2 regions of the Pseudoalteromonas sp. APC 3250 genome follow, and region 2 is predicted to be linked to the other one. Evidence: predicted binding sites of a transcription regulator. Region 2 holds the regulator's gene; the other holds the start of a gene.

Region 1 (17,459 bases), on a different contig from region 2:
TGAATTGGGTTATTAAGCTTTCCTGAATCTGCTGGCTAAGCCCTGCCCCCTGTCCTTGAGCAACGTGAGAATCTAGGGCATCTGCTAAATAAAAGCTACTGACCGCAATTGAAGCAGTGCTTTTAAAAGGCTCTTTAATATGGCTAAGCTGGGCACTTAAGCTACTTACGTACTGGTTCACCGTATAAGGTGCCATAACCGCTTTAGGCGCATCAGTGCTTATACTCGGCTTTGGCTGAGGTGTTAAACTACAGCCCGCTAAATTTAATAATAGTAAGGGTAACAAAAGGCGCATAGTTGCCATCCTCTAAAAACATAATAACAACAAAGCAATTATTATGCCGAATACCCTTGCCACATATTTATTTTAAAGGCTGCTGGGTGTAATGACTCACAATGCAGTTGATTTGGCGCTGTTTAAGTTTATCGCAATCAGCAGCCGCATTTGCTTGTTCCTGATAAGCCCCAAGCTTTAAACGGTAGTAGGTCATGCCACTCACGTTGATAGTTTCTACATTCGCCACAAACTCCCCCTCAAATAACGAAGATGCGCTGGCTTTTATTTGATTTAAACTTTGGCTAAGTCGGTCTTTGTCGGTAACGGCTGCAACTTGGAGGGCAAACAGCGCTTTAACGGCTTGTTTTTCATCAGCTGCTGCATTCGTTGCCACTTGAGCTTTTTGTGCTACTTTTGGTGATACCGTTTCAGCTGAAGCTTTAGCTGTTGGTACTACAGGCGTATTTGTTGATGCGGTGTCTTGATTTGCCACCGCATTTAATTGGCTTATTAATAGCTTTAAGTCTTGTTCAATCACTAGTAGACGCTCAACACCTGCTTTGGCTGCTTGCCACTGCTGAGATGATGCTTTTAGCTGCGCTAACTCCTCGTCAGAAAGGCTTGCACTGGCTTGTTTAGGCTGAGGCGATTCCACTGCTGTTTTGGGACTGCTGCATCCAGATATAAAAAGAGCACCAATATAGGCGATGAGTATTGAATAGCGTTTATATAAATTAGCATGTTGCATGGTTAAACCTTATTGTTATTAGTGGCTAATAAGTTGCGCTTGGACTTGGCAGTTCAAGCCTTTCACTTTTAATTCTGCGCATACTTGTTCAAGCTCTCCTTGGGCAGACTCGGCATAAGCGACGGCTAAAATATACCGCTTTTGTTTATCGTCTTTAATATAAAAAGCATCACGCTTTGATTGCTCATTTAGATGGCGCTTAATTAATTGATAATACGCTTTCATAATCGGCAATGATGAAAACCCACCCGCATTGGCAATATACGCTGGCGTTTGTGTTTTTTCTTTCAGTTCAAAGTCAACGCCCATTACTACTTCACCTTGCGCTGGTAAATTCACCATTACTTGTTGCGTATCTTTTAAGGACTTACGTTGCTTAAACTTATCATCTATAACCGCTTTATATTCGCCAGGGCGTAAATCGGTAAACAAATAATAGCCATCATAGGCAGCTTGAGTTTGCGCCACTTGGTTACCTTGTTTATCGAGTAATTTAACGGTAGCAAAAGGCTGCACTTCACTGCTGCCTTGCTCATCTCGTTTGTAAACAGTTCCCTCCAATTCACTACTGTGATTAAGCGGTATTTCCATATATTCAACAAAACCGGCACGGGGCGTAATAGAAAAACCATCGTTTGCGGTAATTAAGAATGGATCGCTAATGCTGTCAGGCTCAATAACTATATCTGTGGTTAAATTAGCTGGCATCCCTGATAATAAGGCTATACCGTTTTCATCGGTAACGGCTCTTCGATAATTTTGTAGCCCTTTAACTTTTATCCCTTCTAAGTTTTGCTCGCCTTTATCAAATACTCCGTTATTATTTGTATCAAGGTATACATGCACCATTAACGAACCCGACTGCACTAAACTACGGCTATTAGCAAAGTAGTTGTTATTTTTAGCGTCATAACCTAGGCTAAAGCGACCAAATAAACCGATGCGCCAATTATTCTCACTATCGTAATTAAAATTACTATTTAAGCTAAACAGCTCAGCTTGCCAATTTAATCCTAACTCAGCAAACTTAATGTTATCTTCTAGCTGGTGTGTTAATTTTAATTCTGCTTGTAAATTAGAGCTTAGGTTTCGGCTAAACTCCGTTTCGTAACTCGTAATTTCACTTTCAGGTTTAATTTCGTAGTTAATACCGAAACGCGTACTCAAACGTCCAAAACGTTTTTGCAACCGGCTACTACCAAAAAAGGTGTCATTATCTGACCACTGTAAATTATTATTAAACGAATAGCCGCTATTATAGTAATTTAAGCTATTTCCAAACCTAAGGGTGCTTTGTTGAGTATCACTACTTATATGTGACGCCGTGTTTTGATAACTTAACTGACCATAATTATTTTGCATAACATTACCCGATACAAATAACTCATAAACGTCTATATCGTTATATAAATTACTGTGCGAGCTAGCATTTAATAATAGTGATGCTTTTCGCATACTAAAGCGCAAAGATTGACCGGCAAGTTCAGTTCTGGCTGCAAGTTCAAGCTCTTTTTCACTGTCATTACTTTTTTCATAATCTAAATTAATTAATACACGATTAAAAATACTCAAATTAGAGCCAAACGCATAATTATTTTGATTCTCTGCGTTATCATTTTTTAGAGCCGATGTCCCCGCATAAACAGAAAAGTAGTCAGTTACCCCCTGTTCATAGCGACCTGATAATAACCAGCCTTGTTGATCGTTGAAGTAATTTGGTGTTGTGAGGACCTGCTCGCCCTCTTGGGTTAATGAAAACTCATAAAAGCCTTCTCCCTCATTTAAACTATTACCATCAATTAAATACTCTTCAACTCTGCGCTCTACTTGTCCCTGTGGCCCGTAAAATATAAGCTCAAACGTATTAGTCCCAAACTGTAGGTCTATATTTTCAAAAAGATAGCGCCCATCAGGTAAACTAAGCTGCTGACCAATTAAAATTTTATTGCGATATAGCTCTACATCCCAACCAGCCTGTATTGCACCAGTTAAGTTTATTTGATTACTATTTACCTTTTTATACAACGGTTTGTTATTTATTTTAACTCCACGTGCGTAGTTACTAGTAAAGTTACTTCCTATTTGCGTAGAAAGTACATCACCAAACGCTATACTAGTTGCATTTAACGGCCCTAATAAGCTTGCGCTTGCGTCTTCACGGCTAAAAGACAAACGTGAATCCCTAATAACATCGCCGTTTTGTCCTGCAAGGTAGTATTCACTTTTTAAATAAGCGAGATCTTGCGAACCTAAAATTGAGTAATCTAAAGAACGGTTAGATTCATTTGCAGAATAACTAAGTTGTAAATCAGCTACTGGTGTAGATACTGCTTGGTAAGGGCTGGCTTTCCAAGGTAATGTGGGCTCTAAATTATTCGCATTCGATGATATTTTCCGCTCTTCTCGTTGTAGTTTTTGTTCTATTGGTAAAACTTGCTTAGGTGAAAAGCCAAGTTCTAAAGAATTAAAGTTAAGCCGCATGTTTAATTCAAACCATTGATTTAAAAGTGCTGAATCAACAAACACATCACCGGAATCAAGATAGTAGTCTTGCTCTGAAAATGAATAAACCTCGTTCTTTATCACTACCGCTTTATTATTTAAGTTCAGTTCAAAACGATTTTCAGGTGAAATGTACCACCCTTGTGCGGTTAAGTTTTCACTATTAATGGTAATTGCAAAGTTAAGTTGCTCAAATAAACTGTTAAGTTCAATCCAAGCGCCACTTTCACTTTTTATTGCAACCAACTCCCCTAAATAATATTGGCGTAGGTATGCTGAAAAAAACAATAGTTCACCCACAGGGATACCTGCGCTTTTATCGTCAGCGTTGTTAAAAAGCGTGACCTCTTGCCCTTCATTTTTTTCGAGCTTTAATTGCCCTGTATTCAGAGCTTGCTCGTCAGTCAAAGCCTGCCATTTTTTCTCAATATTAAATAAAGTGTTATATATAGCGTCTGTTTTATTTACAGACGCGTGTACAGAAAAACTTAACACAAACAGTATTAAGCTCACACACCATGTAAAATACATTTTTAAAATCAGTTTAATAACCCTACTGAGCTTGCATTAATATTAACCACTTTCTCGGCAAATTTGATACCTTGATATTCTTTTAAACCTGAATATACAATACGCAACTTACCAGAACCTTTAATCGCATTTTTTTCAAATAGATTTAACGTCAATCTAGCCAATGGCACTTCAGCGTAAATACTATAGTCGTTAATCATAGACACTTTCATTTCTTCACTACTATTACTTGCTTGGTAAAAAGCTTCAACTTTACCAAAAGTACTATAGTTTCCTGCTCTCGCAAGCGAGACAAGTAATGCGTTATTTTTTTGATTTTTTATTACTTCAACAGATTCAATATCTACTTCAGGTATTTTAGCCCCTTGGCGTAATATAATTGGTATGGAATAACTCAAAATCATATTAATTGTGATACCCATTCCTTGTTTATTGCTTTTAGTTTCATTGGGTAGGGCCTTAAATAATAAATGCGAACGATACTCTTTATCGTCCAAACCTTTTGGTTTTCTAAGTGCAAGCTTTACTATTTGACGCTCACCTGGAGCTAGGCGTACCTGTGATGGGCTCATACGTACCATATTGCTTAATGATGAAGGAAGTATCTGCCTATCAGTTAAGGTAATATATCCACCTTCTGGCTTTGCTGTTTTTTCCTGCCATTCTAAACGGTATGTCTGATATTCATCGCCATTGTTTATTACAATCACTTTTGCAACGCGTTGGCGCTCATCAAAAGAAATACGAGTTGGAGAGATAAGTAAATTGGCTTGGCTATTAAAGCCTATAAATAGTTGACTGGCACATGCAAGTATTAAAAAAAGTTTATATAAATTCATTTTGAGATTGCTCTTAATACGAAATTGTTAATTCAATTGTGGTGCTGTAGTTATCGTCTATATATGGTTGCCCGTTGCCACTGGTGCTTAACTGCCCGCCAACCTTTAAAACCCCCATACCATATGCGTTTGTTGTTACTGAAGAAGCATAAATGACATTGTTAAGTATAAAAGCGTTTCCACCATTCACTCTGCTAAGGGATGGATATACACCTGTATCACTTATGTTTAATTGTACTCGTGCCCCGTATCCCTCAAAAAGCAATTCTGCAGGATTTCCACTGTGCATTAAATGTATGTTGGTTGTCGAACTGGTTCCACTTGGTAAAAGAGTGATTGAGCTACTAGGTGTATTTTTTACGACAACAATCGTACCAAAGTTTAGAGGTTCAAGAACGGTCACCTGAGCAAGTACTTTAGCGCTAAAAAAAACACTTAGTAGTAAAATAAGTTTTAGCACAAAGCGCCTGCCATTAAGGCAGGCAAATACTATTAATAATCTAATATTAATGTGAATGTACCACTGTAATCGCCATCAATGTAATCACTTGAAGGCGTTGTTGCATCTGTAGTTAATGTCGCACCCATATTAAATGTAGCAGCGCCTGTAGAGTCAACTTGGATAGTTGTTGTTGCTGCACTATTTGGGTTTGCGCCAGTTAATACGTAGTAAGTAGGAGTACCAAGTGTAAAGCCTGCAGTGCCTGCAGGAGCAGTTACTGGAGAAATAGCACCCGATACACCTGTCGCATCAATTGTAAGCGTTGCAAAAGGAGAAACCCCAGACACTGAAAAAGAAGCTGGCGTACCTGCTGCAAGTACTGCAATTTCTGCGCCCGCACCTGAAGCTGCTGTTATCGATGATGTTGCAGGATTAGCTGCAAGAACAAGAGTCGCCGTATCTGTTGCAGCTGTATCTGCTGTAGCACGAATAGTACCAAAATCTAAATCTGCAGTACTTTGAAAAGTAAATGCGTTTTGAACAGTTACACCTGCGTTAAATGTCGCAGTTTCCGCTATTACACCAAAAGAAAGAGCAGCCATTGACGCAGCCAATGCTGCTTTAGTAAATATTTTGTTCATAGTTTTCCCTTAGATATATGTTATTAACCTTTTGTTCAGGTTAATTTAAGTATCGGCCAAAATCACTAAAAAGTTAAAAAATATTTACTTTATTTTGATTTATAATAACAGGATGCAAAAATAAGCGAAAAAAACCTTAAACATCCTCTGAAAATGCCGCTAAGGTACATTTATTACCCATCTTATAAAAAAACAAACACAACTGCGCCGCCTGTTGTTGATTTTTTAGCGGGCCTGCTACAACACTATAAAAGATAGTTGATTCTTTTTTTTGCTCATTAATACGGTATTGCAAAATACTGTTTAATTGAGGGTATTGCTCTTTTAGTCGCTCCACTTGCCTTTTGGCTCCGTTAGAAATTAAATAACGTCCAATTTGCACACCGTACATTGCTTTGTTTGTACTGGTAGTGTTATCAGCTAAAGCGGTTTCTGATGAGTGTTGTAACGATTGCTTAGAGCCATACTCAACACGTTTAACTTTCTCTTTCATCGGCTCTGGTACGGTATCAATATCTGTTTGTGCAGAAAGCGCTTGAATCAATAACGATAAGTCTTCTTCCATGGTGCTTAAGCGCGCTATTTGCTCTTTGTTGTTATCCCATTGCTCTAGGTAAGGTTTTATATCTTTTTCACGTACAAGCTTATCGCTTTGTGAATCTGAAGGCATTAGCTGGTTGCTGCAACCAGCTAATGCAAATGGTATTAATAATGTTATTAAATAAAGTTTCACTTTAGGCACCCATTACAAAAGACTAGCTATCTACAGCTATTATGCAATAAAAGCGCCAAGTAATATTGTTTTATAACCTGATTGGTCCGTCAGTGTAGTTACTCACAAAACAGTCAACTTTATAAAATTTAAATACCTCGCAATCATCCTCTGCACTTTTAAAGTTAAAATACTCACCTAATTTTAGTCGATAATAGGTTTTGTTATTAACCTTTGCTTTTTCAATATTTGTCGTGATTTTGTCCTTAAACAAAGGCGCTGCTTTTTTGTTAATTTGCTTCCATTCTTTGGCAACACTCTCTTGTGAATCGAGTGACGCAACCTGCAATGCAAATACTTTTTTGTTGGTATCAACCATTGCCACTTTTGTTAGCTTCGATGTTTGAGGGAATACTTTTTTCTTCACGATTGAGTTCGTTGCTTTCGCAGGCAAACTAACAGCGCGCTTACTGTAGCTTTTTGAAGGGGCTGTAATCATTTTTGTAGGCACGCTAGCATAGCGACTACTGTGTCGCTGATTGTATGGAGCGTCCCCTTTAGAGGATTTTGCGTAGCGATTACTATACCTTTGCCTTGGTCGTTCAACTTTATCTGAGGTGCTTGCGTAATTATTACCATATCTAAGATTTGGCGGCGCCTTTGTGTTTATTACTGAGCGAGCATAACGATTGCTAACAGCCTGATTAGATTGCGCTATTGCTTTACTGTTAATAATATCTAGGTGATCAACTAAATATGTGAGCTCACGTTCTAACTTTAATAGCCGCTCTATGCCAGAGCGCGCTTGCTGCCATTGCAAGGCGGCATCTTTTAGTTGAGCAAGCTCGAGCGCTGTGATGGTTACATATTCAGGTGAGTCTTTAACTTCTTCATTTAATGATGTTTTATCAGGCGATATCGTACAACCAGTACTTAATAACAACAGTAATACGACTAACAGATATCGGTGATACTTTTTGCTGTATTCACACATTGATTGTTTCTCTTTCAATAGTTTAGACCGCTCAATCAAGTCAATTTTCAATTGAATCAACAAAGCACGTTAACAACAAAACAACTTGGGTTAACATAAAGATTACAACACAATGTTAAATATGTCTGTATAACTGCAAAAATAGTGATAATTTAAAATACTAAAAAAGCTATTTTACAATCAAAAAAAGCGCCATATAGGCGCTTCTAATAATGATAAGTTTATTTAAATTAACGTTTTAATAAACGTTTTAAGCTCACCGGCGAATTCATCACGACGAAGAGCAAATTCAATGGTTGCTTTTAAATAACCAATTTTACTGCCACAATCATGGCTTCGGCCTTTCATTGCGTAGGCATCTACTTTTTCATCTTGCATAAGCATGGCTATTGCATCTGTTAGCTGAATTTCATCACCAGCACCTTGAGGGGTTTTAGCCAGTAATGGCCAAATATTTTTACTCAACACGTAACGACCAACCACAGCAAGGTTTGAAGGTGCCTCGTCAACGGGTGGTTTTTCTACCATGCTTTGAATGGGTGAGCTTTCACCTTGGTTTAACTCAACATCACCTAAATCCACAACACCAAATTTATCTACGTCATCTTTAGGGACTGGCTCAACCATAATTTGACTGTGTTTAGTTTGCTCAAAGCGAGTAATCATTTCAGCTAAGTTGTCTTTTGTTAGGTCACTTTCTACATCATCAATAATAACGTCGGGTAAAATAACCACAAAAGGTTCATTGCCAATAATAGGGGCGGCACAGTTAATAGCATGGCCTAGGCCTTTTGCTTCACCTTGACGTACATGAATAATGGTCACATCTTTAGGGCAAATAGACTGTATTTCGGCAAGTAATTGCCGCTTTACACGTTTCTCTAATGTTGCCTCTAGTTCAAAGCTGGTATCAAAATGGTTTTCAATCGAGTTTTTACTCGAATGCGTTACTAGCACTATCTCTTTAATACCAGCGGCAACCGCTTCGCTAACAACGTATTGAATGAGTGGACGGTCTACAACGGGCAGCATTTCTTTTGGAATTGCTTTAGTTGCCGGTAACATACGTGTTCCAAGGCCGGCTACGGGGATCACTGCTTTCATTATGCTCTCCTTATTTTTTAAACTGAAAATGGGTATTGAATAGCCTCGTGGCATTGATAACCAACCACCTCAAAATCATCACGTGTTACCCATGTTTCTATATCTTCGAGCGACTTAATCTCTGGGTTAATTTTTAATTGAGGAGAAGCAAATGGCTCGCGCTTTAATTGCACGTCTCGCATTAAATCTAGCTGATTTTCGTAAATGTGGGCATTGGTGATTTTATGATATGCCTTACCTGCTTTGTGGCCAGTAATTTGTGCAACCAGTGCCAATAAAACAAAACATTGAATTTGATTAAAGTTTAGCCCTAACGGTACATCACAACTTCGTTGGTACGAAGTTAAATACAGGGTATCGCCTAGTAATGAAAAGGTATGCGTATGCATGCATGGGCGCAAGCAGCCAAGCTCAAACTCACCTGGGTTGTAAAAGGTAATAATTTCGCCGCGATCATCAATGCCATTTTTTAAATTATTGATGACCTTTGCAAGTTGATCCAGTGTTGAACCATCAGGGCGTTGCCAGCCTCGTCCTTGCACGCCATAAACGCGCCCCATATCATCCTCACCTTTACGATTAGGATTATTGAGCCAGGCACTATTTTCATTGGCGTTAGCATCCCAGGTTTTACAACCTATATTGCGAAACTGCTCAGCACTGTCATAGCCTCTTAAATAACCTAATAATTCAGCAATAGCCGCTTTGTAATAGCTTTTTCGCGTAGTGATCATTGGGAACTGATTATTAGCCACATCGTATTCTAAATCAGCGTTTATAACCGTTAAACAACGTGTACCGGTACGCTTGTTTTCAATCCATTGTCCTTGGTCAACAATGCGCTGACATAATTCTAAATATTGTTTCATCTAACTTCTTCTTTTAAGCTTTTGCCGCTGTTTTTGATAGTGGTTGTTTATAGGCCCAAATAAGTAAGCCTAACCCGCCAATTATCATTGGTAACGATAGAATTTGCCCCATAGAAATGAAATCAGCAAATAGCCCCAATTGCGCATCTGGTTGGCGAAAATATTCAATACAAAATCTAAATACGCCGTAACCCAGTAAAAACAAACCCGACACACTTCCCGCAGGACGTGGACGCTTAATAAACCACAATAATATGACAAACAATACAAGCCCTTCAAAAAAAGCTTCGTAAAGTTGTGAAGGGTGGCGTGCAAGCGGGCCTCCGGTTGGAAACACCATTGCCCACGGAACATCAGTGGTACGCCCCCATAATTCGCCGTTAATAAAGTTACCTATACGCCCAGCCAGTAAACCAACAGGCACTAAAGGTGCTACAAAATCACCGACTTGTAATAACGATTTTTTACGCTTGTAAGCAAAAATAGCAATTGCAGTGATCACCCCCAGTGTTCCACCATGAAACGACATGCCACCTTGGTCTATTCTAAACAAATATAAGGGGTTTTCGATAAAATAGCTAAATTGATAAAACAGAACATAACCAATACGCCCACCTAATATAACGCCCAGCATGCCGTAAAAGAGTAAATCGCTGACTTCGTCTTTAGTCCAACCTGAACCGGACTTATTAGCTTGACGATTAGCAAACCACATCGCAAACGCAAAACCAATTAAGTACATTAATCCATACCAACGAACGCTAAGTGGCCCAATAGAAAAAATTATTGGATCAATTTGAGGAAACTCCAGTGCCATAAAAATAAACCTTTAGCTAAAAACCATTTTAATAGCGATGATAACAAGTAACATCGCGAAAACTTTCTTAATTGTATTCACAGGTAAGTAATGCGTTGCTTTGGCGCCTATTGGCGCTATAAACCATGAGGTAACAACAATCCCTAACAATGCAGGTAAATAAACAAATCCCATAAAACCATGCGCTAAGTCAGTTACTTGCCAACCGGCGCTGACATAACCAATAGAGCCAAAAAAGGCAATTACAATACCACATGCAGCAGCGCAACCAATTGCCTTTTTAATATCAACCGAAAAATAGTGCAACATAGGCACAAGTAGTGCGCCACCGCCAATCCCAATCAACCCAGATAGTGCCCCCATTATCGCACTAATACTTCCTAGCACGGGGCCTGCAGGCATCGGGTGACCTACGCTCACTTTATTACGGGCAGAAAGCACCATTCTCATAGCAATAAAAACCACACTCACCGCAAACACGGTTCGTAACATTTTCTCAGGTATAAAGCTGGCAGCAAAGCCGCTAATCAAGGCGCCAATGGCCACACCCGACATTACCCAAGGGGCAATTTTCCAAGGCACATTATCATTTTTATGATGAGCTAACGCTGAAGAAGTCGAGGTAAATAAAATAGAGGCTAAAGATGTCGCAATAGCGATAACCAATACATGATCGGCAGCGGCCACATTAAAACCCAGTAACAAGCTCGTTAGCACCGGCACAATGATTAAACCACCGCCTATGCCTAGAAGTCCTGCTAAAAAACCAACAATGCAACCTAATAACGCACAACTTGCAACTAGAAGTCCTAGTTCATACATAGTTATCTCTAATACATTTAAGAATATGTATATTTTAATTGATTATATAAACAATAACAGCTCTATCATTTAGGTGTATAAAATAAATTACCTAGCTGATGCTCTATCATAAAATTACGGGTTAAACGCAACACTTGTTTAGCATTGGGCTGTGCTAAACACTCGCTCAGTAATTGTTCCATGTCACTAACATTTAAGCGCCTAAGCACCCATTTCACTTTATTTAACGACGATAAGTTCATACTTAAACGTCTATAGCCCATGGCAATGAGTAATATTGCTCCCTCGGGATCGCCGCCAAGCTCACCACATAAACTAAAGGGCAATTCATAGTGCTCACATTCGCTGGCAATATTATTTAATACACGTAACACAGCTGGATGATAAGGATTGAATAAATCGGCCACACGGGCATTTGCTCTATCTACCGCTAATAAATACTGAGTTAAATCGTTACTACCCACTGAGCAAAAATCGACTTTTCTAGACCACTCTGGCAGCATAAATACACTTGAAGGTACCTCAAGCATAATGCCAATATCTGGCTTTTCTATTAATTGCTCAGGAAATGTTTCGCTTAACTCATAATAGGCTTGGTTATACAATGCCAGCGACTCTTCAACTTCATCAGTGCCACTGATCATAGGCAGCATTATTTTTAAATTACCTAAGCCAATATTCGCTTTGAGCATGGCTTTGAGCTGATCTAAAAAAAGCTCAGGATGATCTAGGCTAATTCTAATACCACGCCATCCTAAAAACGGGTTTTCTTCGGTAATATTAAAATAATCTAAAACTTTGTCGCCACCAATATCTAACGTTCGCATAACTACGGGGTTAGGATAATAGCTACTGAGTACTTCGCGATACCATTTTTCTTGTTCTTGTTGCGATGGAAACTGCCCTTTTTGCATAAACCACGCTTCGGTTCTGTAAAGACCAACACCATCACAAATATGGGCACTATTTTGTTGCGTATTAAGTTCAAGCCCTGCGTTGAGCAATAAACTAATATGCTCCCCGTCCAAGGTAATTGCAGGCAGTGATTGCTCTTCTAAAAAACGATTGTTGAGTAAGTTATCTTGATGTTGTAACTCGGTATACTCATCAATAAGCATTTGCGAAGGCGAAATATATAAACGCCCAGCAAAAGCATCTAAAATCATTTCTTTGTTATCAAACTGCAGTAACGGTAAATCTTCAATACCCCAAATTGCAGGCACCCCCATTGCTCGCGTTAAAATAGAGGCATGGCTATTAGCTGAACCATTAATGCTTACCACACCTGCTAAACGCTCATTTGGCACTTCGGCTAACATCGCAGGAGTTAATGTGTGAGCGATGAGGATTGTGTTTTCAGGGTAGTCTTTTATTGCATGCTCAGTGTTCACTAAGTGATGAAGCACCCGTAAGCCAATGTCTTTAACATCAACCGCACGCTCTTTAATATAAGGGTCTTGCATTTCATTAAACTGTGCAACTAAACGTTCAATCACAATTTTTAATGCACTTTTTGCACACCAACCTTCTTGTAATTGTGCCTCTACATTATGACCTAAGCTTTTAGCATCCAATAATTGCTGATACACATCAAACACCGCCAACGCCTCTTGCGGTATGGTATCGCTTAATGTCATCGATAAAGTGCTAAATTCTTTGCGCGTTGCAGCAACCGCTTGCGTGAATAAACGGCGTTGTTCATTCACATCACTATTTTTAGTAAGCTCTATGGACTTAAAATTAAGTTTAGGAATAACAACAAAGGCTTTACCAATACTAATGCCTGGCGCACTAGACACCCCTTTTAAAACCGATGTTTGATGAGACGACTCATCTTGGCGCAATACTTCTTTTATTTCGGCATGTGCAAGCTGTGAAGCTAACTGCGCTGAGAGCGTAATTAAAAACGACTCTTCATCTTGAGAAAATACTCGAGCCATTTTCTGTTGCACAACAATAACGCCTAATACCTTTTTTTGATGAACAACAGGCACAGACAAAAAAGCGTTGTAGCCTTCTTCGTTCACTTCTGGGGAGAGTTTAAAGCGAGGATGCGATTTAGCAAACGCAATGTTAATCGCCTCTTCGCGCTGAGCAACTAGCCCAACAAGTCCTTCAGTAAAGCCAATTCTAAATTTACCCACCGCATCGGGGTTTAACCCTTCGCTGGCCATTAGTACAAAGTTATCTTGACTGTAATCGGCAAAATAAATGGAGCAGCACTGGGTATTCATGGCATCTTTTACCATTTTCACAAAGCACACTAACGCATCGTCTAAATTCGCTTGTTGCGAAACAGACTCAGCTATCGATCTGAGTGTTGCCAGCATACACTGCTCCTTTTTATGTAAAACTACCTTTTGCTTCGCCAATTGTCTTTTTGTTGCTCTCGCTTATTGAAGGGCATAGCAAAAGGAGCAAACTCTTTCATAACACGTCGATAAACATCCCGTTTAAACGATACTACTTGCCTTACCGGATACCAATAACTCACCCACCGCCAATCATCAAATTCAGGATGGTGCGTTTTTAGTAAGTTTACATCTTCATCTTTACAGCGTAACTTCAGTAAAAACCATTTTTGTTTTTGCCCAATACACACCGGACTTGAGTCGCGGCGGATTAATCGTTTGGGTAATTTATAGCGTAACCAATGTTTTGAGCTTGCAACTATTTCTACATCTTCTGGTCGCAAACCTACTTCTTCGTGTAATTCACGGTACATAGTTTGTTCTGGTGTTTCACCATCATCAACACCGCCTTGGGGAAATTGCCAAGAATGTTGACCATAGCGTCTGGCCCAAAACACTTGCCCCTGATTATTGCAAATTACAATTCCGACATTGGCACGAAAACCTTCGGCATCAATCACCTTAGTGCCTCATTTGTAAGTCGATTTTTTATGATTGTTCCACATTAGCTGCAATACGGCAAATACTATTACGTACAAGCCCCGTTAACGTCCTCGGTTAAGGCAAATTAATAGCGAAATCCATTGCATGTTAATAACAAACAACACTGCCATGATAAATACATAAAAACCACACTGTTTGTGCTGGTTACTCACAGCTTGTGCATAACTTTTGTAAAACACGCTCATTTAGCAAACAAATCCACAATACAAGATCTAAAAGGTGATGTTCTCCACAGAATCTGTGGATAAACATGTTTATACATCTGTATTTATCCTTACAACATTTATAGACCTTAATTAAAACTGAACACTAAAAACAAAAAAAACAATGCAGTTCAGTTACTTAGTTAAGCTTGGCGTTTTAAAACAGTGCATAAAATTGCACCACACACGGCACGAACAAAATTCAACCAACCGCTAAAGATATCCACTAACACACTAATTTGCTATCATGGCGTTGGTATTTATTCAACTAAAATAAACAGTATGCAACCTTTAAAACCTCATTCAATCAATCAATTAATGCAACGTGTCGATGCTATTGCAGGACTCACACTAGGACAACTTGCACAGCAGTACCACTTTAAAACGCCAGATGATTTATTGCGTGAAAAAGGCTGGACAGGTCAACTGATTGAGTATGTATTAGGCGCAAGTGCTGGGTCAAAACCGCTACCCGACTTTGAGGATTTAGGCATAGAGCTCAAAACCTTGCCCATTTCATATAAAGGCAAACCGCTAGAAACTACCTTTGTGTCGGTTACCCCACTAATGAATGTAACTGGCATGACCTGGCACACAAGTAGCGTACGTAAAAAGTTGAATCATGTTTTATGGCTACCTATTTTAAGTGAGCGCGATATTGCTCCGTTTGATAGAACCATAGGCAGTGGCTTTTTGTGGCAACCCTCCCCCGCGCAAGATGCGCAATTACAGCGTGACTGGGAAGAGCAAATGGAGCTTATAGCGCTTGGTCGGGTAGATGAAATATCAGGGCATTTAGGCGACGCCATGCAAATACGGCCAAAAGCAGCTAATAGCAAAGTAGTTACCGATGCCATAGGCCCCAACGGGCAAATTATACAAACCCTGCCCCGTGGCTTTTATTTGAAAACCAGTTTTACAAAAGAGATATTAAAACAGCAGTTTCAGTTGTAATTATTTGTCGGTATTAATTTTTGCACCAAATAGATTCGCGTAACCAAAAAGGTTTTTCTCGCATCCAAAGGGTACAAATCCACTTTTCACCTAATAATACGGGTTTTCCACTATGTACTGAGTTTTTATCTACCTGATTACCAATCATATTATTAAATTTAATTACTTGTCCTTGCTTGGCTTTAACACTTACATTCCAGTCTTTAAAGGCGGTTTCTCCACCTTCAAATCCGTCATTTAAATTTATAATACGTGTTCGCCGTCTTTGACCAAAAAAATTAAGTTCTTTTTTAGCATTTTCATTTGAAGGTGTAATAAAATCATAGTGCCATTTGTATTGCTGACCTTGAGTATAACGATAAATAATCATAGGCTCAGCATATGCTAAGTCAGCATAGTCGTCTGAACATATGATGCGCTGTAATATAGCTATTAAAATATTATCGACTGGTAATTGTGTTATAAGCTGCTCATTGTCTCTGATGTCTATAACTTTTTGTCTTGTAGAGTTTTCAGCATACACCCCAGCTAAATTTAAATTATTATTAGCAAGCTTTATAATCTCCTGCGCTAATTCATTCGTTAGTTGCGTTTCTAATGTTGTCACAGGTAATGATTGTTCAGAGGATTGAATATTCAATGGCATAATTAAGCTACTCCACAACCCTATTAAATCGGTTTCAATACCCTGCTGTATAGTCTTAGGAAGGCCCGATATATGTTTTTCAAAGTTAATTGTTACTTGCGGATCAGCAGTTCGGATTGGCCAAAAGTGAGATAAAACCTTAAGAGCTTCAATTTTATGATACTTAGCTAAGCATAAAACAATGGCTAGCTCCTGAGAAGAAGTTGATGATGAAACCGCATGACATAACCAATAGTGAACAAATTCAGGAGCTGTTAGCGCAAAAGACACTATTTCTTGTTTTGGAGGAAGCGTGCCATGATATTTGGCATTTATGAGGTGAGTAACATAGTTATTTTTCATAATCATTTTATTGTTATTTTTAATACGCTCCTAAAGTAACAATAAATTTACAAACAATAAACCACCCACCTGTTATATTTGCATTTATGATTAAAAATCCCCGCATAAGCGAGGATTTTTATAATTTTAAACAAATTAAAGAATTACTGGCCTTTAACTTCTTTTAAACCATTGTACGGTGCTTTAGCGCCTAATTGCTCTTCAATACGAAGCAATTGGTTGTACTTAGCAACACGGTCTGAACGGCTTAATGAACCTGTTTTGATCTGGCCTGCAGCTGTACCAACCGCTAAATCAGCAATGGTTGCATCTTCAGTTTCACCAGAGCGATGAGAAATAACGACTGTAAAACCAGCATCTTTCGCCATTTTAATTGCCGCTAACGTTTCTGTTAGTGAACCAATTTGGTTAAATTTAATTAAGATTGAGTTAGCAATACCATTGTCGATACCACGTTTTAAAATCTTAGTATTGGTTACGAATAAGTCATCACCCACTAATTGGACTTTATCGCCCATTAGTTTAGTTTGATGAGCAAAGCCATCCCAATCAGACTCATCTAAGCCATCTTCAATTGATACAATTGGGTATTGCTCAGTTAAGTCTTTTAAGAAGTAGTTAAACTCTTCAGAGGTAAACTTTTTACCTTCACCTTTAAGGTCGTAGATATTTGCTTCTTTGTCATAAAACTCAGAGGCAGCACAATCAAGTGCAAGGGTAATATCTTTACCAAGCTCATAACCGGCATTTGCAACAGCCACTTTAATTGCTGCAAGTGCTGCTTCGTTTGATGCAAGGTTTGGTGCAAAACCGCCTTCGTCACCAACAGCTGTTGAATGACCATCTGCTTTAAGCACTTTTGCAAGGCTGTGAAATACTTCAGCACCCATACGCAATGCTTCACGGAAATTAGCAGCACCAACTGGCTGAACCATAAATTCTTGAATATCTACTGAGTTATCAGCGTGCTCACCGCCGTTGATGATGTTCATCATTGGTAGTGGCATAGAGTAAACACCTGGCGTGCCATTTAAGTCAGCAATGTGCTCGTATAGCTCTACTTTTTTAGATTGTGCAGCCGCTTTTGCGTTAGCAAGTGAA
Region 2 (14,132 bases):
GTATCCACAGGAATAACGCCTGGCCATACTTTTTCTTTATACGTTTCTTGTAGTGTTTTATAGGCCTCAAGCGATGCTTTGGTTCGTTTATCATACATAGTTGGAATTATAGTATATTCATAGCTTTTCGCTTGAGAGGTTTGCATTAATTCCATAGTACGCATCATTCTATCGAGCCCTTTAAGCGCCAAGAACTCAGTTTGCACCGGCACTAACACTCTTTCACAGGCGGCAAGCGCATTGACCATCAGCACACCTAAAACAGGTGGACAATCTAAAATTGCGTAATCGTAATACTCGCTAATTTTAGCCAGTGTTTTTTTTAAAATCAGGCCCATTCCCGTTTTATTACCCATGCTACGGTCAAGTGTCGCGATCGCCATAGTTGCGGGTAAAATATCAAGGTTTTCAATTGTTGAGGGGCATAATGCTTGCAATATTTCTTCGCTTTTCATACTCGAGCCGCGAGTAAAAATATCGTAAACACTGACCTCTAAATCTTCTGAATCAATACCAAAGTAATAGGTTAGTGAAGCATGAGGATCTGTATCAATCAATAACACGCGCTTGCCTTGAAGCGCAAGGATCCCTGCAAGGCTAACCGCTGTAGTGGTTTTGCCTACTCCCCCTTTTTGATTGGCTACTGTCCAAACTTTCACATTACATCCTAATTACTGTTCGTTGCGCGTTGTAACACGGATGCCACCATGCGGTAAACGAATTATTTTTATTGTATCGTCTTGGGCTGGTAGCTCAATTTCTGGCTGACTTTGCTCTGATACTGAAATTGATGATCTCGTTTGTTCATCAGAGGGCTCGGGTGCTAAACCATATTTAGAAAGTGCAATCACGACTTTACGGTTTTCAGCACGCCCAGCTTCGGTATTATTATCGGCAAAGGGAGAGTATTGACCATATCCCTCAATGGCCATGCGCGCGGATTCAATGCCCAAACGCTCTAGCTCAACTAATATTGAGGTTGCACGCGCCACTGATAACTCCCAATTAGAACGAAATATTTCATTTCGTATGGTTTCGTTATCTGTATACCCGCGTACTCTTATATAGTTATCGACTGATGCGATGATTGCTTCAATTTTTTTTACAATCTCTTTGGCCTTGTTATGTGCAACAGCACTACCACTAGCAAACAACAATCCGGAATTGAGCTCAATAACCAACCAGTCTTGGCTTAGTTCTAAGCTAGCCTCGCCACTGCGTATCTCATCAATCAGCGACGATTGTAATTTAGCCAATAAACTATCCAGCGGCTTACCTAAGTGGCGTTGACTAATATTGCTATTGTCACTTTGACCATCGAGTAACACTGGGCCTTGCTCTAGCTCTTGAATACTTTCGCCATAGAGTATTTCAGCCTCAGGGGTCACCCTTTCAAGCAATAAAGCATCACCATTTACCCCGTTACCCTGCTGAGAATATTGTTTTGCAGACTTATCAAAAACATGCTCAAGAGAATCAGATAAAACCTTGATGTTGTCTTCTTTGTTTATCGCAATTGCATACAATACAACAAAAAATGCAAACATTATGGTCATATAATCCGCATAAGAAACTAACCAACGCTCAGTATGTTGGCTCTTTAATTGGTGATGACGTAAGCGACGGCGTAACATAGGCGCTAATGGGCCTGTAAAATTGGACGTTCAACGCGGTAGGCTTCAAGCTTTAGTTCTATATTAATAGGGCTCTCACCTTGGCTAATAGCAATTACACCTTCCGCTAACATTTCGTGATAAAGCATCTTTTGTTCAACCCGTTGCTTTAGCTTATTGGCCATAGGTAAAAATAATAAATTAGCCAAACCAACACCATATATAGTTGCAATGAACGCGGTGGCAATACCCGTTCCTAACTGCTCAGGATCGTTAATAAATGACATGGCTTGAATAAGCCCAAGTACAGCACCTAAAATACCAATAGTTGGGCTATACCCACCCATTGCTTCATATACCCGGCTAGCCTCAAGTAATCGTTCTCGCTCAAGTAATAAGTCAATCTCGAGGGTATCGCGTAGTTTTTGCTCTGAACAGCCATCAACTAATAAACTCAGTCCTTTGGCGGCATAGGGATCTGAATGCGCAAGTGCTTCGTTTTCTAATGCTAAATAACCCTCTTGACGGGCTTTATGCGACCAGCGTTTTACTTGCTCAATAGCATCTTCAATATCATGGTCGTCGGTAACAAAAACCCAATGAGTAATACTAAGCATTTTTTTAAATGTATTGGCTGATGTTTGTAGCATCACCGCACCTAATGTACCGCCTAATACAATAATTAGTGCAGGCCCATTAAACAGCGCAGATACCACACCTCCCTCTAAAGAATAACCGATTGCAATAGCACCTAATGCAACCAGTAATCCTAAAACAGAAAGCTTATCCACAGCCAACCTCTCTTTTTAAGCGTGCAGCCACATCATGAAGGCTAATGCTTTCGCTCGCTAAACCTGCACTGGCTATCGCCTGAGGCATACCATAGACAACACAGCTTTTTTCATCCTGAGCCCAAATTGTAGCGCCAGTTTGCTTAAGCATGCGAGCACCATCACGACCATCTGCACCCATGCCTGTCAAAATAATGGCAAGCACATCACCTTGATACGCTTTGGCCGCACTGGCAAAGGTAATATCAACACTTGGTTTATAGTTTACTCGTTCATTTTTATCTTCAAACACACGAAGGGTTCTATTAGAGCCACGTCCTTCTACCATCATTTGCTGGCCACCTGGCGCTAAATAAGCGCACCCAGGTTGTAATCTATCGCCTTGCTGCGCTTCTTTTACTTTAATCTTACACAAGCCATCTAAGCGAGTAGCAAAGGCCGGGGTAAATGCAGCAGGCATATGCTGTATGAGTAAAATAGGGTGTGGAAAATTAGCAGGTAATTGCGTCAAAATAGTTTGCAGTGCAACTGGCCCACCTGTGGATGTACCAATAGCAACTAACTGATACTGCTTACCACTGGCACGCGCTGAGGCACTGCTGTTATTAGGTGCAGGACTCGCATTATTAAAGCTACGATCAGGTTGAACTATCGGCTTTTTAGCAAGGTTAGAAAAGCGTTCAGAACTGTTTGACGCTGGTTTACTAATACTTGGAGATGGGGCCGTTCTCGTAATTCTTCCAATACGCTGGCGGCCTATTTCCTTAACCTTATTTTGCAATAACTTAATTGCATCATCGTTATTGCGAGCAATATCTTCAAACTTTTTAGGTAAAAAGTCCATCGCCCCAGCATCAAGCGCATCCAAAGTGGCAGATGCCCCTGCTCGTGTTAACGATGAAAACATTAAAATAGGTGTTGGATTACTCGCCATGATCTCTTTCACAGCACTAATACCATCCAGCACCGGCATTTCAACATCCATGGTGATAACATCAGGACGTAACTGAGCTGTTTTTTCGACGGCCTCTCGGCCATTTACAGCAAAGCCTATTACCTCAATGCCGCTGTCTTGTTCAAGAATTTCACTCACTCTGCGGCGAAAAAAGCTTGAATCATCAACTACTAAAACTTTAACAGCCATTTCGCTCTCTTATTCAATGAATGGGTAGGCATAAAGTTTATACCTACTTTTTATTATCCAGCGTAATGCTTTAGCATACTCGGTACATCTAATATCAGTGCAATTCCACCATCAGAGGTAATAGTCGCACCCGCCATACCCGGCGTACCTTGCAATAATGCATCTAGAGGCTTGATCACCACTTCTTCTTGACCTATTAGTGAATCAACAACGAACCCTACTTTTTGAGTCCCTATTTGCACAATAACGACATGCCCTTGTGCTTTTCGCTGACCTCTATCAGCGCCTTTTATAAGCCAATGTTCAAGGTAGAATAATGGAATCGACTTTTTACGAACAATAATCGTTAGCTGGCCATCAACCACATTAGTTTTTGTTAAATCTAAGTGGAATATTTCACTTACACCCGCTAGCGGCAAGGCAAAGGTTTGCTCTCCCACCACCACCATTAAGGTAGGTAATATCGCAAGTGTTAGTGGAACTTTGATTTCTAAAGTAGTCCCTACGCCCATTTCTGATTTTATGTTAACCGAGCCATTGAGCTGAGTGATTTTTGTTTTAACCACATCCATACCAACACCACGGCCAGAAATATCTGAGATTTCTTCTTTGGTTGAAAATCCAGGTGCAAAAATAAGGTTATAAGCTTCAGTATCAGAAAGACGACTCGCTTGGTCGTGATCAAGCACCCCTTTACTAATCGCAATCTTTTTAAGCTTTTCAGCATCCATACCGGCACCATCATCTTGGATGGTAAGTAGAATATGATCACCCTGTTGCGAAGCTGATAAAGTCACCGTACCTGTTCTAGGTTTACCCGATGCTTCACGAATATCGGGCATTTCAATACCATGGTCGACCGAGTTGCGAACCAAATGCACCAATGGATCGGCCAATGCTTCCACTAAATTTTTATCTAAATCGGTGTCTTCACCGACAAGTAATAAATTAATATCTTTTTTAAGTGTTCGTGCTAAGTCACGTACAACACGAGGAAAACGGCCAAATACTTTTTTAATTGGCTGCATTCGTGTTTGCATTACTGCACCTTGGATATCAGCAGTCACAACATCTAAGTTGGAAATAGCTTTACCCATAGCCTCGCTATCAGAATTAGTCGCCAAACTCACTAAGCGATTTCGCACAAGTACTAACTCGCCCACCATGTTCATTATTTGGTCTAGGCGTTTGGTATCAACACGTACTGTTGTTTCTGCCGGTGGAGGCGCTGCTTTTTTAGGCGGCGCAGCTTTAGCTGCTTGTGCCGCAGGAGCAGGCTTAGCTGGCTCTGGTTTAGGCTGTGGCTTAGCTGCAGCAACTGGTTCTGGCTTTTTAGCTGCCACTGGTTCTGGTTTACTTACAGGAGCCGGTGTTTCTATCGACTTAGGTGCACCTTTACCATGAAGTTCATCAAGTAACGCTTCAAACTCGTCGTCACTTATTTCATCATCGCCCGAGCTTTGCTCGTTACTTGGTGGAGCCACAGGGGCTGATGGTGTTTGTTGTGGTGTACTTGCGGTTGCTTGGCTCACTTCGCCAAAGCTGCCTACACCATGAAGTTCATCCAATAAGCTGTCAAACTCATCGTCAGTTATATCACCACTGACATCATTGTCACTTGATGATGATTGTTTTTCTTGTGGGGCTTGCCCTTTTCCATGAAGTTCATCAAGTAGGCTTTCGAATTCGTCTTCGGTTATTTCATCAATCTGAGACTCAGTACTGCTGCTATCTGGGCCGCTAAATAATTCATCAAAAGCAAACGGGTCTTCTTCAGCATCGTTGCTCGGTTGCTCTGCAACTGGTTCGGGCTCTACCGATGGGGTTTCGACAGGAGCTATATCTTCAACCACAGAATCGCCGGCAAGCTCTTCTGCTGTCGGTGGCTGTCCAAGTTTGTGAAGTACTGCAAGTAATTCTGGATCAGCAGGCTCTGGCTGGTCACGATTTTTAATCGTGGCAAACATTTCATTAATGGTATCCAGTGCTTGTAAAATCACATCCATTAATTCAGAGTTAACTGTTCTTACACCTTGGCGCAGTAAATCAAACACATTTTCAGCACCATGACATGCATCAACAAGCTCTGTCATAGCCAAAAAGCCAGCGCCACCCTTTACAGTGTGGAAACCGCGAAATATTGCGTTTAGTAGCTCAGTATCATCTGGGTTGTTTTCCAGTTCTACTAACTGTTCAGATAAAAGCTCAAGGATTTCTCCGGCCTCTACTAAAAAGTCTTGTAAAATATCTTCATCGACTTCAAAGCTCATGCAGTACTCTCCTATTAGAAGCCCAAACTTGATAATAGATCATCAACTTCATCTTGATCAGATACAACATCATTACGCGTTTCTTTATCAATAATAGGCCCTTCGGGACCTGCTAGTGTTTGTGCAACAATGGGATCTTCTATTTTTTCTGGTTGTTCAGTTGGTTCAACCTCACCACCTTGCGCTGCAAATGCAGTCAACAGGTGAATTAAACTTTCTTCAACTTCACGGACAAGTTCAATAACACGGCGAATAACCTGACCGGTTAAATCTTGATAGTCTTGAGCCATCAGCACATTAGTCATCAGCATTTGTAACTCATCGGTTTTGTGATGAGAACTGCTCATAAACTTATCAATACTATGACAAAGTGATTTAAACTCACCAAGCTCTATTTCGCGGTTCATTAAACGATCCCACGTTGGCTTGATATCAGCTATTTCGTCAGCGATTTCTTGTGCTAATGGTAAGCTTGCTTCAACCGCATCCATTGTCTTATTGGCTGCGTTTTCTGTCATTTCCATGACATAGTTAAGGCGTTTTTTTGCGTCAGGGATGGCATCAGTGGTAATGTCTGTTAAACGCGTGTCTAACTCGAAACTTTTTAAAGCTTCGTGCAGTTGACGCGTCAACTTACCCACCTCAGCAAATAACTGTGATTGCTCTTGTGAAGCTGTTTCTAAAATTAACTGATTCGCTTTATCTTGCTCACCATTTTCTAAAAAAACAACTAACTGGCGAGCTTGTTCTAAAGTAATCTGAGGCGCAGCAGGTGCTGACATAAGCCTCTCCCTCTCATTAACCTAAGCGTTCGAACACTTTTTCTAATTTAGTTTTCAATGTACCTGCAGTAAATGGTTTAACAATATAACCATTAACACCTGCTTGGGCCGCAGCAATTATTTGTTCTTTTTTAGCTTCTGCTGTAACCATTAAAACAGGAATATGCTTTAATTTTTCATCAGCTCGAATTGCCCTCAAAAGATCAATACCTTGCATGCCTGGCATATTCCAATCTGTTACAACAAAATCAAACGCTTGATTTTGCAACATAGGCAAAGCAGTTGACCCGTCATCTGCTTCTTGAACATTGGTAAAACCTAAATCGCGCAACAGGTTTTTAATAATACGTCTCATTGTTGAGAAATCATCAACAACAAGAATTTTAATGTTTTTATCCAAAACATCCTCCAGTGAGGCCTGAACCTTTATTTACTTACTTCTAGTTTATCCAGTCATTGATTTTTGCTTTAAGCTTAATCATCGCCTGACCATGTATCTGACTTACACGCGATTCACTTACATCGAGTATATGCCCAATTTCTTTTAAATTCATCTCATCGTTATAGTACAAAGAAAGCACCATTGCATCTTTTTCCGGTAACGACTTTATTGCACTGAGTAAAGACTCATTAAACCGTTCATTTTTAACATTATTGAACGGTTTGTCTAGTGCTAAATCTTGGCCATGAGGTGTAATCACATCGTCATCTATACCAAGGTCTTCAATACCTAACACTTTGCTTACATTTACATCGTTTAAAATATGATGGTACTCATTTAGCGAAATTTCAAGTTTTTCAGCAACTTCACTATCTTTAGGTTCACGGTTTAAACTGTTCTCAAGCGCAACAATAGTCTCTGCAACCAAACGGCTTTTTCTGTGAACTGAACGTGGAACCCAATCGCCTCGGCGCATTTCGTCTATCATCGCACCACGAATACGAATACCGGCAAAGGTTTCAAAGCTTGCGCCTTTGCTCGCATCAAAGTTTTTTGAAGCTTCAATTAAACCAATCATACCCGATTGAATTAAATCATCTAGCTGCACACTGGCCGGTAAACGAGCAATTAAATGGCACGCCACTTTTTTGACTAATGAGGCATGCTTTTCAACAATCATATTTAAATTTTGTGTTGACTGATATCCCATAGCTCTATTCACCGGTATTGTCATTGTTAGTTACTAACTAGTTTCTCAATGAAAAACTCTAAATGACCCGAGGCTTGACTAGGTGTTGGCCACTTAGCAATTTTTGTAGCCAGTGTTTTAAAAGCAATTGCAGCAGGCGACCCAGGAAAAACCTCAACAATTACTTTTTGGCGGCGCGTTGATTTGCGCATATTTTCATCATATGGAACCGTTGCAACCAACTCCATTGATATATCTAAAAATCGGTCGGTAACCTTTGAAAGTTTTGCAAACAATTCCTGCCCTTCGCGTAAACTACGCACCATATTGGCAACAATTTTAAATTTATAAACGCCGTGCTCACGGCTAAGTACTTTAATTAAAGCATAGGCATCGGTAATTGATGTAGGCTCATCACATACCACCACAACCACATCTTGCGCTGCGCGAGAAAAACTCAGCACCATATCGGAAATACCCGCAGCGGTATCAACAATTAAAATATCAAAGTCGGTGTTAAGTTCACTAAATGCACGAATAAGTCCAGCGTGCTCTGAGGGTGATAACTCAACCATACTTTGCGAACCCGATGTTGCAGGCACTATTTTTATGCCTGCGGGACCTTCGACTAAAATATCATCAAGTTCACATTCGCCCGATAAAACATGAGATAAATTACGCTCAACGCGCAGTCCAAGCATCACATCACAATTCGCTAATCCTAAATCAGCATCTAGTACAAGCACACGTTTGCCTTGTTGGCCTAACGCGATTGCCGTGTTAAGGGATACGTTCGTTTTACCCACTCCACCTTTGCCGCCGGTGACAGCGATAACTTTTACGCCGTTATTATTATTCTTGCTCATTTTGCGAAGGCCGCTTGCTTGATCTAAAACTGTGTTAATCATACATCTCTACTGTGCTCGACGCCACTGATTGGTGTCGTGATTGTTGTGCTTTTATTCTTTTTAAATACAATTGCTCAGCTTTTTTTACTAGTTTTTCGGCATTTGCCACTCTAATATCTTCTGGTACTCGCTGACCGTTAGTAAGATACCCTATTGGGAGACGATTTTGAATCGCAATACTAATAATCTCACCTAAACTCAATGACTCATCAAGTTTAGTAAAAATACATCCGCTTAGCTGTACTTTTTTAAAGTGCCTTACTGTTTCTTGTAATACATTAATTTGCGCCGTCGCACTTAATACTAAATAACTACGTATATCAACACGCTGATTACGCATTAAGGTGTTTAACTGCTCGGTTAAACGTAAATCACGTTGACTCATTCCCGCTGTATCAATTAAGACTAGACGTTTATTTCGTAAATGGTATAAAACTTCTGCTAATTCATTTGCATCTTTAACTTGTTTAACGCCACAACCTATAATACGACCATACGTTGCTAGCTGCTCATAAGCACCAATACGGTAAGTATCGGTAGTAATAAGCGCTACTTTATCGGCACCGTATTTTTGTGCACCCAATGCTGCCAGTTTTGCAACTGTGGTGGTTTTACCCACGCCTGTAGGCCCGACTAACGCAAAAACACCGCCTTGGCGAAGTATTTCGTTGTTCGTAGTTTGCATTTGATCTTCAACCATGTTCAATAAAGCTTTCCAGCCTTGTTGGCGAGACACATCGTCTGGTACAAAACATGCCATTTGCTCAGCAACATTTTTCTCTATCCCCATACCGACTAAGCGGTCAATCATACATGCACGGGTCGGGTCGCGACGTGCCATATCTTGCTGCATTAAACCTGATACTTGGTGCTCTAATAGTTGACGAATTGCGTTCATTTCTTCACGCATTGTGCTGATGTCACTGGATTCTTTATGCATTGTTTGCTGACGCGGTGCGCTAGGTGAATCTAAATCGTCAAAGCCACTGTCTAAATCGTCAAAACCTAAGCTATCGGCTTGGGTGTGAGGGCGCACTGGCGCGCTTTGTTCACGTTCAAACATATTTTTAGGTCGTGATTGCACAGGCTCTTGTTCTTGATAGTGACCAGAAGTGTCAATGCCAGAGTGTGAAAACATTGAAGCAAGCTCTGCTGAACGAGGACGTGGAGACTGACGCTCTAGTAAGGCTTGTAAGCTATCTGCAACCTTTGCTTGTGGCTTAGGTTGAGCGCGTTGCGGTTCTGGTTTAACAAAATTATGTGAACTTTGCTCAGTATGTGCAAATGAAGCTCTTGCAGCGGGTTGGCTTTGAGGCTGCTCTGGCGGTTTTGTCGCTGCTTTGTCGTAATCAACTGCAGCAACAATTTCAACGCCATTAGCTAGTTTTTTATTTGACATAATAACCGCATCAACACCCAACTCTTCTTTTACTTCTTTTAGTGCAGTGCGCATGTCTTTAGCAAAAAAACGTTTAATTTTCATAATTCAAACCCCTTTAAAATCTTATTGTTGGCCTACAGAGCTGACAATCTTGATCTGTCTTTCATCTGGTATCTCTTGATAAGACATCACTCGCAATCCTGGAATGGTGTATTTAACAAATCGAGATAACACAGTGCGTAACATTCCTGACGTTAGCAATATTGAAGGTTCACCGGCCATTTCTTGATTTTGATGCGCTTCATTCAATGATGTTTGAAGTCTATCAGCAAGCCCTGGTTCTATTCCGGCACCTTCATCACCTGCATTTTGAAGTGACTGATGCAACATCTGTTCCAACTCAGGCGCCAAGGTTATGACAGGGATTTCAGAAGACATACCAACGGCATCTTGGACGATTAATCTACGCAGTGATATTCGCACTGCAGCCGTTAATACATCTGGGTCTTGGCTACGAGGGCCATACTCAACAAGGGTTTGAACAATTGAGCGCATATCTCGTATTGCTACCCCTTCATTTAATAAATTTTGTAGTACTTTAACGATGGTGGTCAGCGGTAATACCTCAGGTACAAGTCCTTCAACTAAGCGAGGGTGACTCTTACCTAACATATCTAATAAGTTTTGTACTTCTTCATGTCCGAGTAATAATGCGGCGCTATTGGTGAGTAACTGGCTAATATGGGTTGCCACCACGGTCGCCGAATCAACCACCGTGTAACCTAAAGACTGTGCTTCATCTTTTTGATCAGGTTTTATCCAAACTGCATCTAAACCAAACGCAGGATCTTTAGTTTCAATTCCTTTTAGCGGGCCAAATACTTGGCCTGGGTTAATCGCTAATTCATCACCATGTTTAAGCTCACCCTCACCACTTGATACACCCATCATGGTTATGCGGTATGCATTTGGGTCGAGTTCTAGATTATCGCGTATATGCACCGGCGGCACTAAAAAGCCCAGCTCTTGAGATAGTTTTTTACGCACTCCTTTAATACGGTTTAACAGCTCGCCACCTTGTGATTGGTCAACGAGAGGAATGAGTCGGTAACCGACTTCTAAACCAATAACATCAACTTGTTGAACATCATCCCAACCCAGTTCTTTTTGCTCTTGTTTAGCCGCAATTCCGGTACCTGAGGCGGCATTTTCGGCTTCTTCTGCTTCTGCAGCGGCTAATTTCAGTTTATTTTGCTGAGTATAGTATGCAAGGTAACCTAAAAGCGCCCCTAAGCTTAAAAATGCAAGGTGTGGCATACCTGGGACTAAGCCCATAGTAATAAGGATACCTGAGGCAATAAATAACGACTTTTCGTTACCTAATTGCTTCTTAAACTGATCGCCCATGTTGTGCGATTCATTTTGACGGGTTACAACAATTGCAGTACCAATTGAAAGTAGTAATGAAGGTAATTGCGCGACTAAGCCATCACCAATGGTCAATAGTGTGTACACTTCCATAGCGCGTGAAAAACTTAAATCATGTTGGATCATGCCAACAAATAAGCCACCCACAATATTGATTACTAAAATGACTATGCCAGCAATAGCATCGCCTTTTACAAATTTACTAGCACCATCCATAGAACCATAAAAGTCAGCTTCACGGGTTACTTCCTCACGACGTTCTCTGGCCTGCTCGGCACTGATAAAACCGGCATTCATATCTGCATCTATGGCCATTTGCTTACCTGGCATAGCATCTAGAGTAAAACGCGCTGATACTTCTGAAATACGACCAGCACCTTTGGTGATTACCACAAAGTTAATGATGATCAGAATTAAAAACACCACCAAGCCCACGGCGTAGTTACCACCGATTACCACTGAACCAAATGCTTCAATGACTTTACCAGCAGCATCCCCACCGTTATGACCCTCAAGCAGTACCACCCGGGTACTGGCCACATTGAGTGCCAAGCGCATTATGGTTGCAATTAACAGCACCGCTGGGAACATACCAAACTCAAGCGGCTTCATGGTGTATAAAGTGACCAGTAATACAACTAACGCAAGCGCGATATTAAACGAAAATAATATATCAAGCAGGAATGGAGGCAGCGGTAAAATAACCATGCCCAGCGCAGCCAACACCAAAAGCGGTGTACCAACGCCCTTCGCATATTCTTTTTTATCTTTATTAAGTTGTTGTAATACCGCTTTAAATTCCATAACTCTACAATTTCAAAAAATTGACACTACGCTGAAATTGCAATAACTATTCCAAGTTAGTTGGTTAGCAGTTAATACTTAAATTCATCGGGGATAGGCAGCTTTTTATTAAGGGCAACAGGGCGTTTTCCACGGCCTTTTTTAAACCGTTTAAGCTGAAACACATAAGCAAGCACTTGAGCAACCGCAGTAAAGAGCTGATCGGGGATTTGCTCACCCACTTCTGCAGTATGATAAAGCGCTCGGGTTAAAGTTGGAGACTCAACAATAGGCACTTCATTACCCAATGCAATTTTACGAATTTGCATGGCGAGCTCATCCACACCTTTGGCTAATACAATAGGCGCGCCTGCTCGCTCTGTATCGTATTTTAAAGCTACGGAATAGTGAGTAGGGTTGGTAACAATAACATCGGCGTCTGGCACATCCTGCATCATTCTCTTTTGCGACATTTGACGTTGGGTTTGCCTTATGCGCGCTTTAATCTGCGGATCACCTTCTGAGTTTTTATATTCGTCTTTTACCTCTTGCATAGTCATTTTAAGCTGTTTGTTATGACTATAGCTTTGAAATGGGGCGTCAATAGCAGCAATAATAATTAAGGTGCAAGACATGCCTAAAAACATCCACGCTAAAATTTCCAAAGCATGAACAATATTGCCAGGCGCACTTTCTATACTTAAATGTAAGATTTCATCAAAAAACGTATTAATTAAAAAAATAGCAAATGCGGCCACCAAGCCAAACTTTAATAATGACTTAAGCAATTCTATAGCCGCTTGTGGACCAAACATGCGGGTAAAGCCTTTCATTGGCGACATTTTACTGGCTTTGGGCGCAGCTGCTTGCCAACTAAAATTAAAGCCGCCAAGCATGGTATTACCGATAAATGCAGCCAATACAATAATGAGTACAAACATCGACATAGGAAATAACAGTACGTCGGCCACCTCTCCCCATACGGCAAACATTTTGGTGGTGTCGTAGGTTTCATTGCGGTTAAGACTCAGCATTCTTCCCATAATGCGGTACAAGCCTTTGCCAATTTCAGGCCCATACATTAATAAGGAAATAGCAGAAAAAATAAGCACAAACATGGTACCTAACTCTTTAGAACGCGCTATTTGACCTTTCTTTTTAGCATCATCAACTTTTTTGGGGGTGGGTTCTTCGGTTTTTTCTTGTCCGGAATCTTCAGCCATTACGCTCTCCTAAGGGGAACAACCAACTAGAGTACACATCAGCTCAACCATTTTTAGCCATTGGAACTCAAACTGAGTGACAAAGTTACCGAGCGTTGCCCAAATAATAACGAGCCCTGCCACTAAGGTAAACGGGAAGCCTATCGAGAAAATATTTAACTGCGGTGCAGCACGGGTCATAATACCAAATGCCATATTAATAACCAGCATGGCGGTTAATGGTGCTAATGACAGCACTAATGCAGTGGTAAACATCCAACCACCCCATGTCACTATGTCCCAGTAATGATCAACCGCCCACCAATTGCCATCAATCGGGAGTACTTCAAAACTGTGCACCACCATTTGAATCATCATTAAATGACCATTAAACACAAAAAATAATAAGGTAGCTAATATTAGATAAAATTGCCCCACTGCAGGCACACTCATCCCATTAGAGGGGTCAACAACAGATGCAAAACCTAAACCGGTTTGCATAGCAAGAATTTGACCGGCTAACACAAACGTATTTAGTAATAGTGTGGACGCAAAACCAATTGCGACACCAATCAACATTTGTTGGAGTACCACTAAAATCATTTCAAAAGAAAATAGATTAGTAAATGTAGCAGCAGGAAGAACAGGAACAACTAAGAAGGTGACCACAACAGCCAAGCCCATTTTTATTCGAGCAGGT

What was found. Region 2 encodes FliA, which starts transcription of late flagellar genes. Its sites were predicted from a motif close to CTAAAGNTNNNNNNNNNNNNGCCGATA; they were not measured.
Positions count from the first base shown of each region.
Region 1: the regulator FliA is predicted to act here: its motif matches at 6,031-6,057, upstream of QL986_RS12305 (DUF4402 domain-containing protein).

Region 1 covers NZ_JASDCM010000011.1:33,133-50,591, forward strand. The annotation lists gene QL986_RS12280 (FlgO family outer membrane protein) at 1-295, opposite strand, end outside; gene QL986_RS12285 (SPOR domain-containing protein) at 363-1,025, opposite strand; gene QL986_RS12290 (hypothetical protein) at 1,044-4,040, opposite strand; gene QL986_RS12295 (fimbria/pilus periplasmic chaperone) at 4,067-4,897, opposite strand; gene QL986_RS12300 (DUF4402 domain-containing protein) at 4,911-5,357, opposite strand; gene QL986_RS12305 (DUF4402 domain-containing protein) at 5,390-5,980, opposite strand; gene QL986_RS12310 (SPOR domain-containing protein) at 6,117-6,713, opposite strand; gene QL986_RS12315 (SPOR domain-containing protein) at 6,784-7,686, opposite strand; gene galU (UTP--glucose-1-phosphate uridylyltransferase GalU) at 7,912-8,790, opposite strand; gene QL986_RS12325 (thymidylate synthase) at 8,808-9,659, opposite strand; gene lgt (prolipoprotein diacylglyceryl transferase) at 9,673-10,476, opposite strand; gene QL986_RS12335 (sulfite exporter TauE/SafE family protein) at 10,489-11,298, opposite strand; gene ptsP (phosphoenolpyruvate--protein phosphotransferase) at 11,364-13,628, opposite strand; gene rppH (RNA pyrophosphohydrolase) at 13,652-14,170, opposite strand; gene mutH (DNA mismatch repair endonuclease MutH) at 14,699-15,370, shown strand; gene QL986_RS12355 (2OG-Fe(II) oxygenase) at 15,384-16,358, opposite strand; gene eno (phosphopyruvate hydratase) at 16,502-17,459, opposite strand, start outside.
Region 2 covers NZ_JASDCM010000006.1:191,318-205,449, forward strand. The annotation lists gene QL986_RS08870 (ParA family protein) at 1-659, opposite strand, end outside; gene QL986_RS08875 (flagellar motor protein MotB) at 672-1,634, opposite strand; gene QL986_RS08880 (flagellar motor protein) at 1,640-2,404, opposite strand; gene QL986_RS08885 (chemotaxis response regulator protein-glutamate methylesterase) at 2,397-3,548, opposite strand; gene QL986_RS08890 (chemotaxis protein CheA) at 3,602-5,818, opposite strand; gene QL986_RS08895 (protein phosphatase CheZ) at 5,833-6,600, opposite strand; gene cheY (chemotaxis response regulator CheY) at 6,617-7,000, opposite strand; gene QL986_RS08905 (RNA polymerase sigma factor FliA) at 7,041-7,751, opposite strand; gene QL986_RS08910 (MinD/ParA family protein) at 7,778-8,638, opposite strand; gene flhF (flagellar biosynthesis protein FlhF) at 8,631-10,121, opposite strand; gene flhA (flagellar biosynthesis protein FlhA) at 10,143-12,251, opposite strand; gene flhB (flagellar biosynthesis protein FlhB) at 12,323-13,453, opposite strand; gene fliR (flagellar biosynthetic protein FliR) at 13,463-14,132, opposite strand, start outside.